DNA from 3 places in the Paenibacillus sp. FSL R10-2748 genome. Region 2 is predicted to be linked to each of the others. Evidence: riboswitches for the same ligand, from Rfam matches in the RefSeq annotation. Region 2 holds a riboswitch; each other region holds the start of a gene.
What was found. A riboswitch is a leader RNA that binds a small molecule or an ion and turns the genes downstream of it on or off. The one in region 2 is predicted to bind cyclic di-AMP.
Positions count from the first base shown of each region.

Region 1 (5,940 bases), on a different contig from region 2:
TCCGGCAGCGGCCATAGGGACCTTTGCACCGCGTGTTTCTTCGGCAGGTGTGCCATATACCCGTACTTCTCCACCAGTTTCGTCGATGATCGACTTGAGGCCGACGGCAGCACCAGTACTCATCATACATATCAAATGGTGCCCACAGGCGTGTCCTAGACCTTTCAGAGCGTCATATTCTGCCAGAAAAGCGACAACCGGCCCGGGTTTTGCAGCTTTGTAAGTTGCAATAAAGGCTGTTTCTATGCCCAATACAGGTGCCTGGACCTCAAATCCGTGAAAAACCAGTTCTTCTTTTAAACGGGCAGCGGCCAGAAATTCCTCGTTTCCAAGTTCAGGATTTGCGCCAATATATAACGAAATGTCCTTAAACCGTGGGGCATGCTGCTCAATGGTCTGTTGAATGGTCTGTTTAAAATCCATGCTGAAAACTCCTTTATATAAGCTGTAATGTAGGTACTGCGTTAGGTATGCTGAAATTGTACTATAACATTCATTGCATAATCATGCATATTCATTTATAATGACACAATCTTATTTATTATAAAGAATTTAAGGAGAGAAAAAAAGATTGAAAAAGGCATATCGTTTTACCGCCCTGGTTTTGACGGCGGTTATCTTGCTGTTGACTGGTCTTCCCATGCTCAATGCATACGGAACGGAAGCAAAGCCACAGAAAAAACTTGTAGTGGGCATGAGTGCCGACTTTCCGCCGTATGAGTTTCATAAAGTCATTAACGGTAAGGATACCATTGTTGGGTTCGATGTGGATATCGCCAAGGAAATCGCCAAAGATTTGGATGCGGAGATGGTCCCTGAAGACATGAGTTTTGACTCTTTGCTGCCTGCTCTGCAAAGTGGTCGTGTAGACTTGGTACTGTCCGGTATGACACCAACGGATGAACGCAGAAAGAGTATTGATTTTTCGGATGTATACTATCGCTCCAAGCAAGTCATCATGGTACGCCCAGAGGATAAAGACAAATATCCGACGATGGATGCTTTGAAAGGCGAGAAGATCGGAGCACAAAAGGGAAGTATTCAGGAAGAGATTGCTCAAAAAGTGCCCAATGCCTCTGTAACTTCACTGGATAAAATATCTGACCTGGTACTCCAGCTGCGGACCCAGCGTGTGAACGCTGTCGTGATCGAAGATACGGTTGCTAAAGGATACACGTTAGACGGTACCGTAACCCTTGCCAAGGCTGTGCCTGAGGATGCGGGAGCAGAAACAGCTGTAGGTATCCGTAAAGGGAATGCAGAATTGCTTGCTTCTGTAAATAAAACGTTGGCCCGCCTGAAAGCAGACGGGTCGATTGAGAAGTTTTCCACGGAAGCGAGTGCACTTTCTGCGGATCGTCAGGTTTCTTCTAATAACATTGTAGATATTTTTTGGAAATACCGCAGTTTATACGCTACGGGTATCGGCTACACCTTGTTGCTGTCTGCGCTCGGAGTACTGTTCGGATTCATCATTGGTCTGATCATATCCTTGCTACGTATGAGTGGAGTACGCATCATTGAGTGGTTAGGTACCACTTATGTAGAGATACTGCGTGGCACACCTATGCTGGTGCAACTCATGATTATTCACTACGGGGTTGCTTTGACGCTGGGTGTCAATTTTACTCCACTCCAGTCTGGTATAATCACATTATCTCTGAATAGCTCGGCATATCTGGCTGAAATTTTCCGTGCAGGTATCCAGGCAGTAGACCGTGGACAGATGGAGGCTGCCCGTTCATTGGGTATGGGACGAGGCAAAGCTATGCGTCATGTCATTTTACCGCAAGCGTTTAAATCTATTTTGCCTGCTATCGGTAATGAGTTTATTACGATCATTAAAGAATCATCCATTATTTCGACCATTGGGATGGTGGATATTATGTATCAGGCCCAAGTCATTAAGAACATTACCTACGAAGGATTAAGTCCGTTCGTAATCGCAGCCGCTATTTATTTTGTAATGACATTCAGCTTGTCTAAGCTGCTGGGTTTATGGGAAAGGAAGTTGAGAGCCAGTGATCACCGTTAAACAACTGCGTAAATCGTTCGGCAAGAATGAGATTTTAAAAGGCATTGATATAGATATCGCCAAAGGTGAAGTCGTCGTCATCATCGGTCCCAGCGGTTCGGGGAAGAGTACGTTTTTACGTTGCATGAATCTGCTAGAACAGCCTACGGACGGGGAGATTTTGTTTGAGGGCGAGCCGATTACAGCTCGTGGTCATAATATTAATGTAACCCGGGAGAAGATGGGGATGGTGTTCCAGCATTTTAATCTGTTCCCGCATAAAACAGTGTTGCAGAACCTGACGCTAGCACCAACGCAGGTTAGAAGACAGTCAGGGAAGGAAGCGGAAAAAATTGCGCTAGAACTCCTGCGTACCGTAGGGCTTGAGGATAAGAAGAATACCTATCCGAACCAGCTATCCGGTGGTCAGAAGCAACGTATTGCGATTGCGCGTGCTTTGGCCATGCAGCCGCACGTAATGCTGTTCGATGAGCCGACTTCTGCATTGGACCCTGAAATGGTTGGAGAGGTTCTGGATGTAATGAAGAAGCTCGCCGAAGGCGGCATGACCATGGTAATCGTGACGCATGAAATGGGCTTTGCCCGCGAGGTAGGCGATCGAATCATCTTTATGGATAACGGTCAAATTGTGGAACAAGGTACACCAGAGCAGGTATTTGGTACTCCAAGCCATGATCGCACCCGTGATTTTCTTGCCAAAGTATTGTAAGAAAGTGCTGATATGAGCTATAAAAAAGCCCTCCGTTTGACGGAGGGCTTTTTCTTTTTTTGTCACCATTTCACCATATTTTCGTAACAAATATCGATTTCTTGGTGACAAAATTGTAACGAGTATAGTATGATGTTCAAGGTTCCCAACATTTTCATGCGGATAAGGTTACAAAATTGTGATATTATGCAGTAAGCCAAAACTTACCGGGACAGCATGCGGTTATGACAAACGCTGAATGCTGGGCCCAAACTATGGGAAGTGCGGGGGACGTAACAACGGCAGTCTTTCCGAAACGTCATAAGACGATATGGAATATGCCTAGGGGTGAATTGCACAAGCATAGGGCTTCTCCTGAGTCCGAATCCGACAGCTAACTTCGCAGGCATAACAGAGGAGGTACATATCTTTGAAACATCTAAAACATATTGGAAAAACCATGAAATTTGCGGTGCTTGCCGCAGCCATTGCAGGGCTGGCACAGACAGCTGGAGTAGCGGATGCTGCTTCGCTTCATACTGCCAAAGATGGCGATACCTTCTTTTTGCTTGCTCAACGTTATGGAGTATCAGTGGACGAGCTGACGAAGGCGAACCCAAACATTGCCTCTAACAATATATATGCAGGTCTGCAAATTAAGGTACCTGGTGAAAAAAGTGTGAATGCAGCTTCGGATTCGAAGCCTCAGCTTCTTACGGAGAAAGCACCAGCGAATGAGGGGCCAACGATTGAAGCGTGGGGCAAAACATTTAACTATAGCAAAATAGTTGACGTTAAGGCTACTGCGTATTCTGCCGCAGCCGATGAGAATGGTAAATGGGGAGCAGTGGACTACTACGGCAATCCACTTAAACTAGGTACAATTGCGGTAGACCCGAACGTCATTCCGATGGGCACGAAAGTGCTGGTTACAGGCTATTCCCACCCAGGTTTGCCGGATCATTCTTTTGTAGCTGTCGCTCGCGATCAGGGCAGCGCTATTACAGGAAAACGGATTGATATCTTTATTCCTGGCAACAAATCATTTGTGAACGACTTTGGATTTCAAAATGTGAAGCTGTACGTTATTGATAAATAGCATTATACGTATATACGGTTTAATTAAACATAATATATATTATGTAAACTTAATGCCTGTATCCTACCGCATATAACTAGGTCAGACTCTTATCAGGTCCTATCCATAAAAAAGGCTGTCTTGACGAGCAGAAAACTTCTGCTGGTAAGACAGCCTTTTTACGTTGCTTTAGCTTGTAGCTCAATCCTAAACATATGGTTATTTCTGTTCCGATGTGTGGAGTAGCCGGGGGACTGTCACAAATTTGTAGCCCTTAGCTTTTAGAGAGTGAATTAGACCCGGCAGAGCTTGGACAGTGCCTTGCAAGTTGGAACTTTGACCTCCACCTGCGTGCATTAAAATAATAGAGCCAGGCCCAGTAGCTGGGATCACATTGCGCTGAATTTGTGTTTTACTTAGTCCCTTCCAGTCGAGAGAGTCTACATTCCAATTGACAATCATGTAGCCATGACGACGTGCCCACTGGATTTGAGGCTCCGTGATTTCACCGTAGGGTGGACGAATCAACTTGGGGCGAAAACCTGCGCTGGCTTGTAAAATACGTTCTGTTTTTGTAATCTGGTTGCGAAAGCGTTCTGGTGTGGCCTTCCTAAAATCCGGATGAGTATAGGAATGGTTTCCTATAGCATGGCCTTCACGGATAATACGGCGTATGATCCCCGGATGCTTTTCCGCACGGTGACCGACGATGAAAAATGTAGCTTTGATGCCATTGGCGTGTAATACGTCCAAAACCTGCGGCGTATACCTAGAATCGGGCACATCATCAAAGGTTAGGGCAATTTGGCGGGTGTGTGGGCCGCACATTTTAAAAATGTCCGCATGTTTTTTTCGCAGCATTGCTAATGTAGGAGTTGCTCGATCTATGCTCTGTTGTACAGAAGAAGCAACAGTTGCTTCCTTGGGATGGGGCGTTCCGATGTTGGGAGGCGCATCCGCGTGAACGGGTAAACTTGAAAATGCTAGTAACAGTGCCAAGCCTGGCAACACTCCCCTGTACGGCATATGTATCCCCCCTTTCCGTGCAGTGATACCTAGTGGTGCTCTCGACTATTATGTACCTGTCCTATTAAAAATATGCTGGTTACCAAGTTCGGCTCATAAACGACTGGAAAGAAGTCCACGATGAAACGATTATCAATGAAGATGATGGAGCTAAACGTACATATTCTCTTAAACATGACCGAAAACAGGAGCATTTTCGCAAGTTTTAGCCTTACAACGAATTCGGTATACCGTGACAGCTGGTGTATAATGGGGATGCAATTCATAATTATACAGACATGGAATTGAAGGAAGGATGGATAAAAGTGACCGACTTGTTTACTCCTTATCAATTAAAGGGGCTTTCTTTAAAAAATCGGATTGTCATGCCCCCGATGTGCCAATACAGCGTGGAGGCCAAGGACGGAAATCCAACGGATTGGCATCATGTCCATTATGTGAGCCGGGCAGTAGGAGGCACTGGACTTATTATTGTGGAAATGACAGCGGTCCATCCAGATGGACGTATTACAGATCGTGATTTGGGTATTTGGAGTGACGAACATATTCCTGCATATCGTAAGATTGTAGAGGAAGTTCACAAGTATGGTGCCAAAATTGGCATTCAACTAGGCCACGCTGGACGCAAGGCTGAAGATGCTGAGCAACCTGTGGGTCCTTCCTCGATTCCTTTTAGCGAACGCTTTAAAGAGCCGCACGCCTTAAAGACAGCTGAAGTCAGGGAACTGGTTCAGGCATACAAAGAAGGCGCGCGCCGCGCGGTGGAAGCAGGTTTTGACACGGTCGAGATACATGGCGCTCACGGCTATCTGATCCATCAATTTCATTCGCCTTTAACAAATGCCAGAGAAGATGAATATGGGCAGGATTTGTCACTGTTCGGTGTTGAGGTCATACATGCTGTTAAAGAGGTTCTTCCTGCTGATATGCCTGTGCTTATGCGGATTTCTGCCAAAGAATACGTCGAGGATGGATATAATGTGGAATACATAACAGGCGTAGGGGAACGATATCGTGATGCGGGTGTGGACATTTTCCATATCTCTTCTGGTGGTGAGGGTCCGATTGGTTCTGGCGGAGGCCCGTCTGCGCGTGCCGGCTATCAGGTGGATT
Region 1 is NZ_JBBOTK010000002.1:100,945-106,884, reverse strand. It holds gene NSS66_RS06830 (M20 family metallopeptidase) at 1-423, opposite strand, end outside; gene NSS66_RS06825 (ABC transporter substrate-binding protein/permease) at 572-2,035, shown strand; gene NSS66_RS06820 (amino acid ABC transporter ATP-binding protein) at 2,022-2,744, shown strand; cyclic di-AMP (ydaO/yuaA leader) riboswitch at 2,979-3,147, shown strand; gene NSS66_RS06815 (3D domain-containing protein) at 3,154-3,822, shown strand; gene NSS66_RS06810 (polysaccharide deacetylase family protein) at 4,021-4,827, opposite strand; gene NSS66_RS06805 (NADH:flavin oxidoreductase/NADH oxidase) at 5,133-5,940, shown strand, end outside.
Region 1: it holds a riboswitch for cyclic di-AMP, as region 2 does, so the genes downstream of both, NSS66_RS06815 (3D domain-containing protein) here and NSS66_RS04700 (hypothetical protein) in region 2, are expected to answer to the same signal.

Region 2 (5,940 bases):
AATGGCTCCAAATAACTTGTTGTCCGTACGCAGTGTCCCCGTCGTCACCGGAGTCGGTGCTTTGGCATTCAATGAAGCCGCCACAGCCAACAATGCAATCATAGATACATATCGTCCGAAGAACATAACCAGCCCCGTTGTCATGTTCCAGAATACGTTGTTATCCGAAAGACCTTCAAATCCCGAACCGTTATTTGCAGCAGATGACGCATATTCATAGAGCACCTGAGTCAACCCGTGATAGCCAGGGTTAGTGACCGCGTCGTATCCCCAATGACTCATAAACGCAAGCGCAGTTGGGGCGAGAATGAGGAACGGATGTACCAAAATGGCAATCGCGATCAGCTTCATTTCCTTGCCTTCAATTTTCCTTCCCATAAATTCCGGAGTTCTCCCGACCATCAGTCCGCATATAAACACACCCAGAATCGCATACATCAGCATATTCATCAGCCCGACACCCTTGCCGCCAAAAATGACGTTTAGCATCATTTCTCCCAAAGCAGCCATGCCACCCAGTGGGGTTAGTGTATCATGCATATTATTGACCGAACCTGTCGTTGCCGCTGTTGTGACCGCAGTGAATAAAGCCGATTGTCCAATGCCGAAACGAACCTCTTTCCCTTCCATGCTTCCTTGAGAAGCATCCACACCCAGTGTCTGGATTAACGGGTTACCTGTCTTTTCAGACACGTACGTAATAGATAGAAAAATAAGAAACAATACCATCATGGAGCTAAAAATAATCCAGCCCTGCTTACGATTACGGGCAAACAATCCAAAGGTATACGGCAACGAAGCCGGCATTATCCACATTGCCAAAATTTCCAGCACGTTCGTCCAAGGACTTGGATTTTCAAAAGGATGCGCAGAGTTAGCTCCCGCATAACCGCCTCCATTCGTCCCCAAATGCTTGATGGACTCCAGAGAAGCAATGGGCCCCATAGAAATCTGCTGCTGTGTTCCGCTCAGCGTCGTAAGATCCGCCGTAGGCTGTAGCGTCTGTGGTACCTTCAATCCAACCAGCACCAGCGTAAGCACAAAGGCCAGCGGCAGGAAAATCCTTATAATGGCTTTAATAAAATCTTGAAAGAAATTGCCCATCCCTTCACCGCGCCGCGTCAATCCTCTCATAAAAGCCGCAGCAACCGCAAAACCGGAAGCAGCCGAAGTGAACATCATCATCGTGACGAACGCCATCTGTGTCAGATACGTAAGCCCGCTTTCTCCGCTATAATGTTGGAGATTCGTATTCGTCATAAAGCTGATTACCGTATTAAAAGCTAGTGATGCTTCCATATTACTGTTTCCAGCCGGATTACCAGGAAGCATTCCCTGTAAACGCAACAGCAAGTAGCTGATCGCCACAAGCACGACATTCGTTGCAATGAAACTCATAACATACGTAGTCCAACGCATGCTCTCCAGCTTCTTCAATCCTACAATCTTATAAATCAGCTTTTCTGTTCCGCCAAAAATCCGATCCGTCCGATTGGGTTCATTCGAGAATACATGATACATATAGGTGCCCACTGGCTTTACCAAGAGCAGCAATATGACGATCACAATTCCAATTTGAAGCAGCTCCATCCTTTATTCCTCCTTCAAAATGCTCCTGCGTTTGGAACAACAGATCTGCTTCCAGAGCACCAATTGTGTGCACACGTTTGCGAAAACCCGCTACCTATGATGCTTAATATTCAGATCTGTTGTTCCCGCCCGCTCTATCCCCTATAGCTGACTAGAACTTTTCAGGGTTCAGGAGTGCGTAGATTAAATACATAAACACAATAGCCGTAAGCCCAAGTATAACGATCATCCTCTTCGTCCTCCTTTAGAGGTCTGCGCATCACACCAGCGTACAAACAGCAGTATCACTCCATAACTCACAGCCATGACGAGCAGCATGTATATATCCATCATGTTTATACCCTCCGTATCGGTCCTCAGATCGCCATTCTTATTTGATCATAAAATCATAAAACAACTATGTTATAAGTGCTTATCCGTTCAGCAGAAAACCCACCTCTCCGTTCAATGTGTAGATCACATGATCCGCTCCCAATCCCCGATAAATTCCTTGTGGATTACAGCCGTGCGTAATAACATAGATCGATTCCGATGTTAGCGGCCGACATATTTGCAGGAAACGGCACGTCAGATTCAAGCTGTTCTCGAACAAATACACACTACCAATTTCTTTTTTTGGAAAATTCCATTTTCCCGCTTGCATGGTATTGATGCGGACAATGTGCTCCACACCCATTTTTTTGAGCTGTCGTTCCTCCTGGGCGCTATTCGTGAGAACTGCAAACGCCAATTTTTTGAAAATAAGCAATTTCACAAAACTTCTGCCCGCTTCATTCGGTGCAGTGACAATAATTAACCGACCTTCCATCAGTAGCTCCTCTCCCGGTATAAAAAGACAACAAAAAGAAGCCGAAGGAAAAAGGCTTTCCTCCGGCTTCTTACATATCCATGATAAAATAAACCATGGCTGCACACGGCGGTTTGTTGCCTCTCCCTGTACGCTTACGAGGTTAGCTGTCGGATTCGGACGTGAGAGTCGCCCTATTTCTGGCACTTGACCTGAAAATTCACCCCATGAGACACACGGCTTCCGAAGCCGTACAATCTCGATTGGTTCCCCCGCTTTTGCAACTGCAAAATTCAGCGCTATAGACATTTCGTTGTTGCTTCATTCAAGTTAATTTGAAATTACGTCTTGAATCATACACCCGCGCATGGAAGACTGTAAAGCTCAACTGCGGGGTTATAAATCGGCCTTTAGAGCCTAGGATATTAATAATAGCGCTTACAATGCAACTATGCTTCTCACAGCTCATTCAATCTCTGTTTTTCATCCCTTTTTGAAAATGACAAGCATGTCAATATTGGCGTAGGGTAGAGCGTTTTTGGCCTTTTTTTGTAAAAAGAGAAGAAAATACGCTATATGTACCAGCTAAACACCGATTGAACCCGCTTTTATAAGAAGAAACACCTTAATTCGCTCCATTTGCGGTGCGATTTACTGTTTTGAACAAAATACGATTTTACAGCGGCTAAAGGCTTGATACAGCTTTTCCAGACTTGCAACCTTGCTTTTAATTGCTTACAATTTAATTGCTGAATATTGAATAAGGAGAGATACTATGACCGTTTATGAATATGATGCGCACACCCTGCAAGGGAAACAAATTCCGTTATCCACATATGAAGGGAACGTTCTGCTTATCGTGAACACTGCCAGCAAATGTGGGTTAACCCCCCAATACAAAGCGCTACAAGAGCTATATGACCAGTACCATGAACAGGGGCTCGAAATTTTGGGATTTCCCAGCAACCAATTTGCCAAACAAGAGCCAGGTTCCAGCGAGGAGATTTCCGAGTTTTGCCAGATCAATTATGGTGTTACCTTTCCGATGTTCGCCAAGACAGATGTCAATGGCGATCAAGCGCACCCCTTATTTCGTTACCTGACCCAAACTGCTCCGGGGGTATTAGGGTCCAAAGCGATCAAATGGAATTTTACTAAATTCTTAATTACACGAGAAGGTAACGTATTTAAGCGCTATGCACCGCAAACCACTCCAGATAAGCTGGCGGGAGATATAGAGAAGCTTTTGCAGCAAAACTGACATCCTTCTTTATCAGTTAATAAACGACCTATTGTCTACCGTTGCTTCTGTGGCTAAAGGATATAACGAAAAATGCTTAACAAAAAAAGCATCCCTTCACGTAAACCGTGTCAGGATGCTTTTTTAACTGAGTCTTGCATATAATGCGGTCGAGAGGACTCGAACCTCCACGGGCGTACGCCCACTACCCCCTCAAGATAGCGTGTCTGCCATTCCACCACGACCGCAAATCATAATGTAATGAGGCAACAGATTTATTATACTCTCTCATCAACTATTTGTAAACAAAAATATAATAATTATTTTATACGTTATTTTAACTAACATATATGAGCGATAAGAATATTTAATTTGACACAAAAGCTATTTAAATGTAAATATATATTACATATATTTCGAATATTTTTCGTTATCCCCAAGTAAAAAGTAAAATAACATAACATAAGGATTCACTTCGAGGAGGCGAACCACCTTGCATAAAGGCAACCGCTTGCTGAACTATGCATTATTGTTGGACCCTTCCCTACCTGTTGGTGGCTTCACCCGTTTTAACGGACTGGAGAAACTATCGCGTAACGGACATTTGAACAGTCTACAAGACCTGGAACATTACATGCTGGATGATTTGTATCCTCAATTTACAACCGTTGACGGCATGGCTATCAAAAGTCTGTATGTCGCCATCCAGCAGAATGACAGTTGGCGGATCGCCCTCATTGATAAGATGCTGCATACCCAACGTCCCTCCTGGCAGCATGTGAAGGAGTTTCGTCTATCCGGTCAGCGTCTGCTCAAGCTCGCTAAGGCTCTTTATCCTTGGCTTGAATTTGACCAGTTGGAATGCATACTCATTCAATACAATGCGATTGGCACACTCGCTACCGTTCACACCTGGATTAACTTCCTCCTCGGAAACGATGTAGAACAGACCGTTCACGGCTATCTTAGCGCAGCGGTGTCCTTCTGTGTGGAAGATGCCTTCAAACTACTCAATCCTCCTTATGAGGAAAAGAACCCTCTTATGGAGCGTATGACAAGCGAGCTCCTCTCTGCCTGGAAGAAGCTTAACCAACCTGAGCCAACTGCATCTCAGCGTCGCTTTCTTCACAGACATTGGTCCAGCTCCTACATCACTCTACCTCTTTATATGAGCCATAATAACCAATTGGATGAACCTAGACTGTTTTCCTCCTCAGGTCTATTCAAACGCCTTCCAGCATCCCCCTGATGCGTCGCTTCGCCAATGTGGTCACAACACGAAAAACACTCTGTCCCTTTCCTCAGGTGGCAGAGTGTTTTTTATCCACATATAATCGCAATTCACACCATTAGCAGACTCTAGACGGATTATCAGAACCACCTAGCACTTAATTAAGTAATTAATTCAACAAAAAGACGCATTTACGATTGTAAAAACACGTATAAAAGTGTATCATAGTGTCAGATGGTTAATTCTAACATGTTTACTGATGATTATTATAACACACCAATTATTCCGCAAGAATCCGTAAGGGGCGATTTCTCTTGAACAACAAAATGCCTGTCACCTCCTTCGGGTGGGCCATCAAACAACGGCTTGTCGAACTTCGACTGGATCAGAAAACATTTTGTGAGACACACAATATTCCGCCCTCACGCTTGTCCAATCTGATTCACGGCACCCGCAAAGCACAAAGGTACAGAAAACAAGTTTCTGCAATTCTGAACATCGACGATAACGATTATAAGGAGGCACCGCCACTCTAAACCCAACAAGCATTCCAGTTACATATAGGTCATTCCATATCACCAAGAAACCAAATAAACCCGTAAAGCGAACCCCTCCAGGTCGTTTACGGGTTTTCAACCCAGACGATCTTTAGCCAAAAAATTATTCCGGCTTTGTTTTATCCTTCTCACTTTTTTGCTTACGATATTTCGCAAATTCAACATATTCTAAAATAAAATTCTGTTCTTCCGTCTCAAGATCTTCTGCCTGGCAATTCAGTGGCCCCATCACTCCAAAAAAATAAGCAGCCTTCTGCTCCTGAAGTACGCCTTCCCCTGGCTTAATCCCTTTCATTAACCAATCAAGCGATACATTAAAAAAGTCCGAAATCTGAATCAAATGGGTGGTACCCGGCGTTGTTTTACCTCTTCTCCAATCACCGAGATTCCCTGAACTGATTTTAAGTTTTTCACAAAATGCCTTCTTGGTCATTCCGCGATCCTTAATCAAAGCTTCAATCCGCTGATAAATAGTTTGATCTCCCAAAATGTTTCCCCTCCGACACAGTAACTTTTTCTGAAATAATTTTCATTT
Region 2 is NZ_JBBOTK010000001.1:989,816-995,755, forward strand. It holds gene kdpA (potassium-transporting ATPase subunit KdpA) at 1-1,590, opposite strand, end outside; gene NSS66_RS26805 (potassium-transporting ATPase subunit F) at 1,742-1,819, opposite strand; gene NSS66_RS04700 (hypothetical protein) at 2,003-2,398, opposite strand; cyclic di-AMP (ydaO/yuaA leader) riboswitch at 2,514-2,686, opposite strand; gene NSS66_RS04705 (glutathione peroxidase) at 3,153-3,638, shown strand; tRNA gene NSS66_RS04710 (tRNA-Leu) at 3,783-3,865, opposite strand; gene NSS66_RS04715 (urease accessory protein UreF) at 4,129-4,866, shown strand; gene NSS66_RS04720 (Rha family transcriptional regulator) at 5,163-5,384, shown strand; gene NSS66_RS04725 (helix-turn-helix domain-containing protein) at 5,509-5,892, opposite strand.

Region 3 (5,940 bases), on a different contig from region 2:
AACAGCGTATTTTTAGCCATTGCCTAACGACCACCTCTTTCCTTGTCCATTATAACGAATTTTAGAGGGATTGTCAAATCAAGCTAAATATTATAACAACACGAAAAATAAGTTGTCAATTTAATTTTTTGCGAACAGGAATAATTTATATAAAAAATGACAAAAAGCCTCTAAAAGCAGAGGCTTTTTGTTCAGATTAATCCTATTGGCACATTTGAATCCTAGATTGCGGAAGGCGTTACTTTAAGCGTAGACAAATTTTCAAGCTTCGGCAGGCCGATGCGATAGCTTCCCCTAGTTTCAATTCCACCCACTCCGCGGCTGCCACTGATTGTCTGGTGAAACAGGTCCCCCATGTTGACCGTATCACGGATCGAAGTAAAGGCCGCCTTGGCAGCCACGTAAACGGGGTCCAGCGCGTGAATCAGGATACGCCCTGGTGAGCTGGCAAAGTTCGCTCCCGCACGTAGCAACGCTTCAAAATGGGACTGGCACGCCCCCGCTACAATCGTCAGCGAATCCAGATGACGTTCATATTGTCTTGCTACCTGAATCGCCGCCACAAAATTTTGCGAATTTTTATAACTTTTCAAGCTGTACAAATCATAAGGCTGTGGCTGCTTCAGCACACCGTCATGTCCGGTAATGACCACGATATCCGGACGGATACGGGGAAGCAGTCGGTACAACGTGTCCGCCATTGCCGATTCGTGAACGTGATGTCCCTCTGCAGGAACACGGAGCTGTTCATATAAACTGAGACATTTTTTCAAATAGCCGGGATCCCCATCCAGATGAAGAACCTTTCCCGGCATTTCAAAATACGTTGACTCGACCGGATCACTCCAGTCCCCAACCAGAGCTGCCTGACTACGAGCAGCTTGCTGCTGGCGTGCCCGTTGCAACAGATTAAGAGACTCACCAGCCTTAATATGGGCCTGCTGAGTCTTACCGCTAATCTGGTCTGCAGGCACTCTGACCAGATCGTTCACCGGGGAATCGGCCAGCAGCCGAAATTCTATTCCCTTAATGATCGCTTTATCCCGCTGGATGTCCTCAACACGAAACGTGACATCTCCGCCGTACGATTTCCGAACGACCAAGTCTCCTAAACTCATCACACTGTATCACCCCTCCTATATCGTATGGGTGAATGCACAGTTTGGTTCCAGCTTAGGATATACCTGCCTCCAACAGCACAGCGCTGAGACGCGCAAATTCCTCAATACTTAGCGTTTCTCCTCGACGGGAGGGTTCAATACCAGCTTGTTGCAACAACGGCTCCAGCGTGTCCCTGTTCTCTTTGGTGAAGAAACGGCTTTTTAAGTTATTGGAAATGGTTTTACGACGCTGGGCAAAAGCAGCATGAACCACTTCAAAGAAATGCTTCTCATCCACCACTTCCACTGGAGGGGCTTCCCGTACACGCAACCGGATGACTGCAGACTCCACATTCGGCTGGGGAATAAATACTGTATTCGGCACAATACAGACTAATTCAGGTTCGCTGTAATATTGCACCGCAATGCTCAGGCTGCCGTAATCCTTCGTTCCAGGAGACGCAGCCATACGCTCAGCCACTTCTTTTTGGATCATAACGACGATATTCTCCAGAGGGAGCTTGTCCTCCAGCAGCCTCATCAGAATCGGTGTAGTAACGTAGTACGGCAGATTAGCCACGACACTTACTTTGCTCACGTCTGCAAAATCGGCTGCGAACACCTCGCGCAAATCCAGCTTCAACACATCTCCATGACGTACCTTCACATGCTCGTAAGGGGCCAACACTTCTTCGAGAATTGGCAGCAGCCGCTGGTCAATCTCGACAGCGGTAACTGCCTTGGCCGATTGGGCTAGCTTCTCGGTCAAAGCACCAATCCCAGGACCGATCTCAAGTGCGCCCTTCGTCTCATCCAATCCGGCAGCATTTACAATCTTATTGAGAATATTCTGATCAATCAGGAAATTTTGTCCCAAACTCTTTTTGAACGAAAAACCGTGCCGTTGAATAATGTCCTTCGTACGCCGCGGTGTTGCTATATCTTGAATCCCTGTCATACGGATATCACAATCCTTCACTTTCAATTTGTGCCAGCGCCCCGGCAAATTCCTCGCGGCTGATCTGAAATACAGAGAGCCGTTTATGTAGCTGCTTTCCGTTACAATAACCAATACCCAGCACATTCCCTAAGGCCATACGGCGTGCAGCAGCATTGGGATGGGTGATGAGTCCAGCATCAATCAGGTCCGCCCACTCAATCAGCGGGTCGGCGCCTTCCACTGTCGTATGGACCCGTGCAAGAGCGTGTCTGATCGCTTCCGGTGAGGCATTCTCCACGCCAATATCTCCTTTACGCGTCGCTTCTGCCTCGGGTATAAAGGCCTGCTTGCAGCCGGGTACCTTGGAAGCGATAATCTTACGGATGCGCTCCCCTGCATGATCGGGATCGGTTAAAATGATGACCCCCCGCCGCTCCTGCGCCAATGCAATTTTACGCAGCGTCATTTTATTAATGGCGGAGCCGCCAGTTTCTATCGTATCCGCTTCAACAGCGCGGCGAATGGCCACCGTATCATCCCGGCCCTCTACCACGATCACTTCCTTGATCATTTGCGTTTCCCTCCACTGCTACACAGCAAGCTATATTTATCTTTCCCTGCTTTTGAAAACAAAATAAGAAGAGGATATCCTCTTCTTAGCATGGCATAACTATGTTGTTAATACTATCGCATTGCCCTCAACATACACAACCTGTTTTAGTTGATTTCAGGCTTTACCGGTCCGATAACATAAACGGTTTTACCGTGCTTACGACCAAATTGGTTGGCTCGGCTCAAACTCTCATAATACACATCGATTTTGTGGCCTTTAATCGCGCCACCGGTATCCTCCGCACGGCGGAAGCCCACCCCTTCGATATACACCCACCAGCCGATTGGAATTACACTCGGATCGACCGCGATGGTGCGTCCTTCCGTGACACGTGCGCCGGATGCAGTACGTGTACCGATACCTGGCTCCTGTGAGGAATACGCCGTCATGGAGACATTTTGTAAAACTTTGCTATATTTAAAATTGACGCCTGCTTTACGGACAGCACTGCCCGAACTAACCGTTGTTGCCTTAACCGCATCATTGGGACCGACGGAAGCAGCCAGAACGACCGGTTTTTTCTTCGTTCCTACTGCAATGACTTTATCCACACGGTTCTGTGCAACCTCCTTGTTAACCAGCTGTTTGGATACCAACTTTCCATCATGATATACCTTTTGAACGTGCTGGACGACCACACCCGATTTGCCGCTTTGAATGACCCGATTATCGCCTTTATAAAGACTCGGATCGGCCGTTTTGATGACCTGATAAGGCACCTGTTTTTTCTGTTCGACCTGCTGTTTCTTCACACGGACGATTTTTATGTCCATGTTAGACGAAACAGAGGCATCCAACGCAGGATAAACTTTATCCGTTGATGATAATTTATAGCCCGAGGTACGAATGGCACCTTCTACTGTATTTTCTGTTGTGTACAGCTTTTTCGTCTCATTGCCTGAAGATACTTTGACTTGATTGGCACGTTTAATGACTACGCGATCGCCATCCTGTATTGCTCCATTTAGCGGCATGGAAACTGTATCATGCGGCTGAAGTGAAATGGAATGCTCGCTCAGCAAATCTTGAAGCTTGGATTCCCGGGTTTCTACCGCAGACGCCTTGCCATCGATGACAAAAAAGACTTGTTTTTTAGATTGCGTGTACATCAGAATTGAAATCATAATCGTTAGCGCGATTAGAAATATAGCAACCAAAGCAGCCTGGCGCACATTCTCTTGCTTCCAACGCAATACGTAAGACATGCTGGATGAGCGTGACTCATGGGTATCCTTTTTTTGGAAAATGCCCATTTCCTCCGTCCTCCTTACATAGCCCGCCGTCTGGAGTAAGACATAGTTGAGATTTGACGTGACTATAACAGATTTTCTACAAGACAAGCCCAAACTGCGACTGTCCTGCACCATGTACCCGTCTTCGCGGCATGCTGTCCTCCCCTGTTTAACCACAGTATGATGACAGATTTTCTTTTATTCACAACAAAAAAAGCCAGAGAAAGAGACTAGAGAGCTCTTTCGTGGCTTCCGGCATGTGTGAATATGCGGGAAAACTCATGCACGAGATGGCTTCTCTCTTGTTACGCTTACGGGGTTAGCTGTCGGGTTCGGACGTAGAGAGTCGCCCTAGCTTGGGTCAACCGCTCATGGCGGTCGCCTTCACATTCACCCCGAAGACCCAGAAAGAAATCGAAATACGGCTCCTCCACCTATTCAATCCCATCCGGGGAAAGAATTTCGGTCGAGCCGGCCTGGCGGAAGAGACGTTCCCTTCTTGCACATATGCCGGACGTACTGTAAGCCATATCGGTTCCCCCGTTCCCTGTAAAAGGGACTCAGCGAGACTGGTTCATGAAATGACTTGTTGATGTTTACATTCAAACAACAATTCACTGAAAAGATGATATCCTGTTTCTATGCATGTTGTAAAGCAGGTTTCAAGTACATTTTTTAAAATATTCGGTTAAAATATTGTAATATTCTCGAGTTTCCTGCAACAAATTCATGATTAGCTTCGTCTATCTCTTTATTTTGATCGATTTCTTCACTTTTTCATTGAATGTCAAATCGTTCCAGGGCATTTTGGGTCGTTATTGACACTAATTCCTCCACTGTAATCCCTTTGATTTGGGCTGCAGCCTCTGCTACCAGTCTCACATGTGCAGACTCATTTCGCTTCCCACGAAACGGATGAGGCGTCAGATAGGGAGCATCAGTTTCAATGAGCAGACGGTCCAGCGGCACCTGTGCGAGCACCTCTTTTGGCTGCTTGGCATTTTTGAACGTTATTGGACCACCAAAGGAAAGGTGAAATCCCATATCCAGCACCATTTTGGCTGTCTCCCAGCTACCCGAAAAGGAGTGCATGACTCCTCCAATCTCACTCGCTTTTTCCTCGCGCAATATCCTAACAATATCTTCATGTGCATCCCGGTTATGAATAACAATGGGCATTTTGAGCTCACGAGCCAGACCAATTTGATTTCGAAACACCCGATGCTGCACATCCTTCGGTGATGTATCCCAATAATAATCCAGACCGATCTCTCCGATGGCTACAACCTTTTTATGACTGCATAACGATGCAATCCATTCTAGATCGCCCTCCTGCATTGTAATAGCATCCTGCGGATGCCATCCAACTGCCGCATAAATAAAATCATACGTCTCGGCCAATTTCATAGTGGATGGAATGGTCTCACGATTAAATCCGATATTGATCATCCGTGTTACTCCTGATTCGACAGCACGTGCTATAACTTCTTCACGATCTTCGTCAAATTGTGGCGCATCCAAGTGAGTATGAGTGTCGAATAAATCCAAGGTTTACATCTCCTTTTTTTACTTACATTTCTATATAGTTGTCTATTCTTTGACAAAATAATTCCTTATTTCGGCAGGAAGCCTGTCTTTTACCGCGTTCAATTTATTCTGGGGAAAATACATATGATATTTTCCTCGGTGAATACCACTTATTGAGCGCACAATTTCCGAAACTTCGGATATTTCACTCACCTCGCCCTGACGTCCAAGCAGTAAAATCTGGTTGTCCGTCGAGCCACCCTGCCGAAACACATCATAAGGAAGATCTGTCGGAAAATCAATTTCAAAATCATATTCAGGGTGCAAACCAGCCTCTTTCAAAGCTTCTCTAATACTGTCAATGGTATCTGTATCCATATTTTCAATCTCTACATATTTATACAATCTACGGTCCATAAAACGGCTGCTCAAATCACTTAAAATCTCGTCCTTTTCTCGTTTCCACTGGCTAAATACGGTCTGGATTAATGACTCGTCGAGCATCAGATATTGCTCTACTGTAAGCTC
Region 3 is NZ_JBBOTK010000013.1:78,825-84,764, forward strand. It holds gene veg (biofilm formation stimulator Veg) at 1-20, opposite strand, end outside; gene yabG (sporulation peptidase YabG) at 222-1,118, opposite strand; gene rsmA (16S rRNA (adenine(1518)-N(6)/adenine(1519)-N(6))-dimethyltransferase RsmA) at 1,174-2,058, opposite strand; gene rnmV (ribonuclease M5) at 2,066-2,611, opposite strand; gene NSS66_RS25400 (3D domain-containing protein) at 2,758-3,906, opposite strand; cyclic di-AMP (ydaO/yuaA leader) riboswitch at 4,178-4,461, opposite strand; gene NSS66_RS25405 (TatD family hydrolase) at 4,663-5,433, opposite strand; gene NSS66_RS25410 (HD domain-containing protein) at 5,476-5,940, opposite strand, start outside.
Region 3: it holds a riboswitch for cyclic di-AMP, as region 2 does, so the genes downstream of both, NSS66_RS25400 (3D domain-containing protein) here and NSS66_RS04700 (hypothetical protein) in region 2, are expected to answer to the same signal.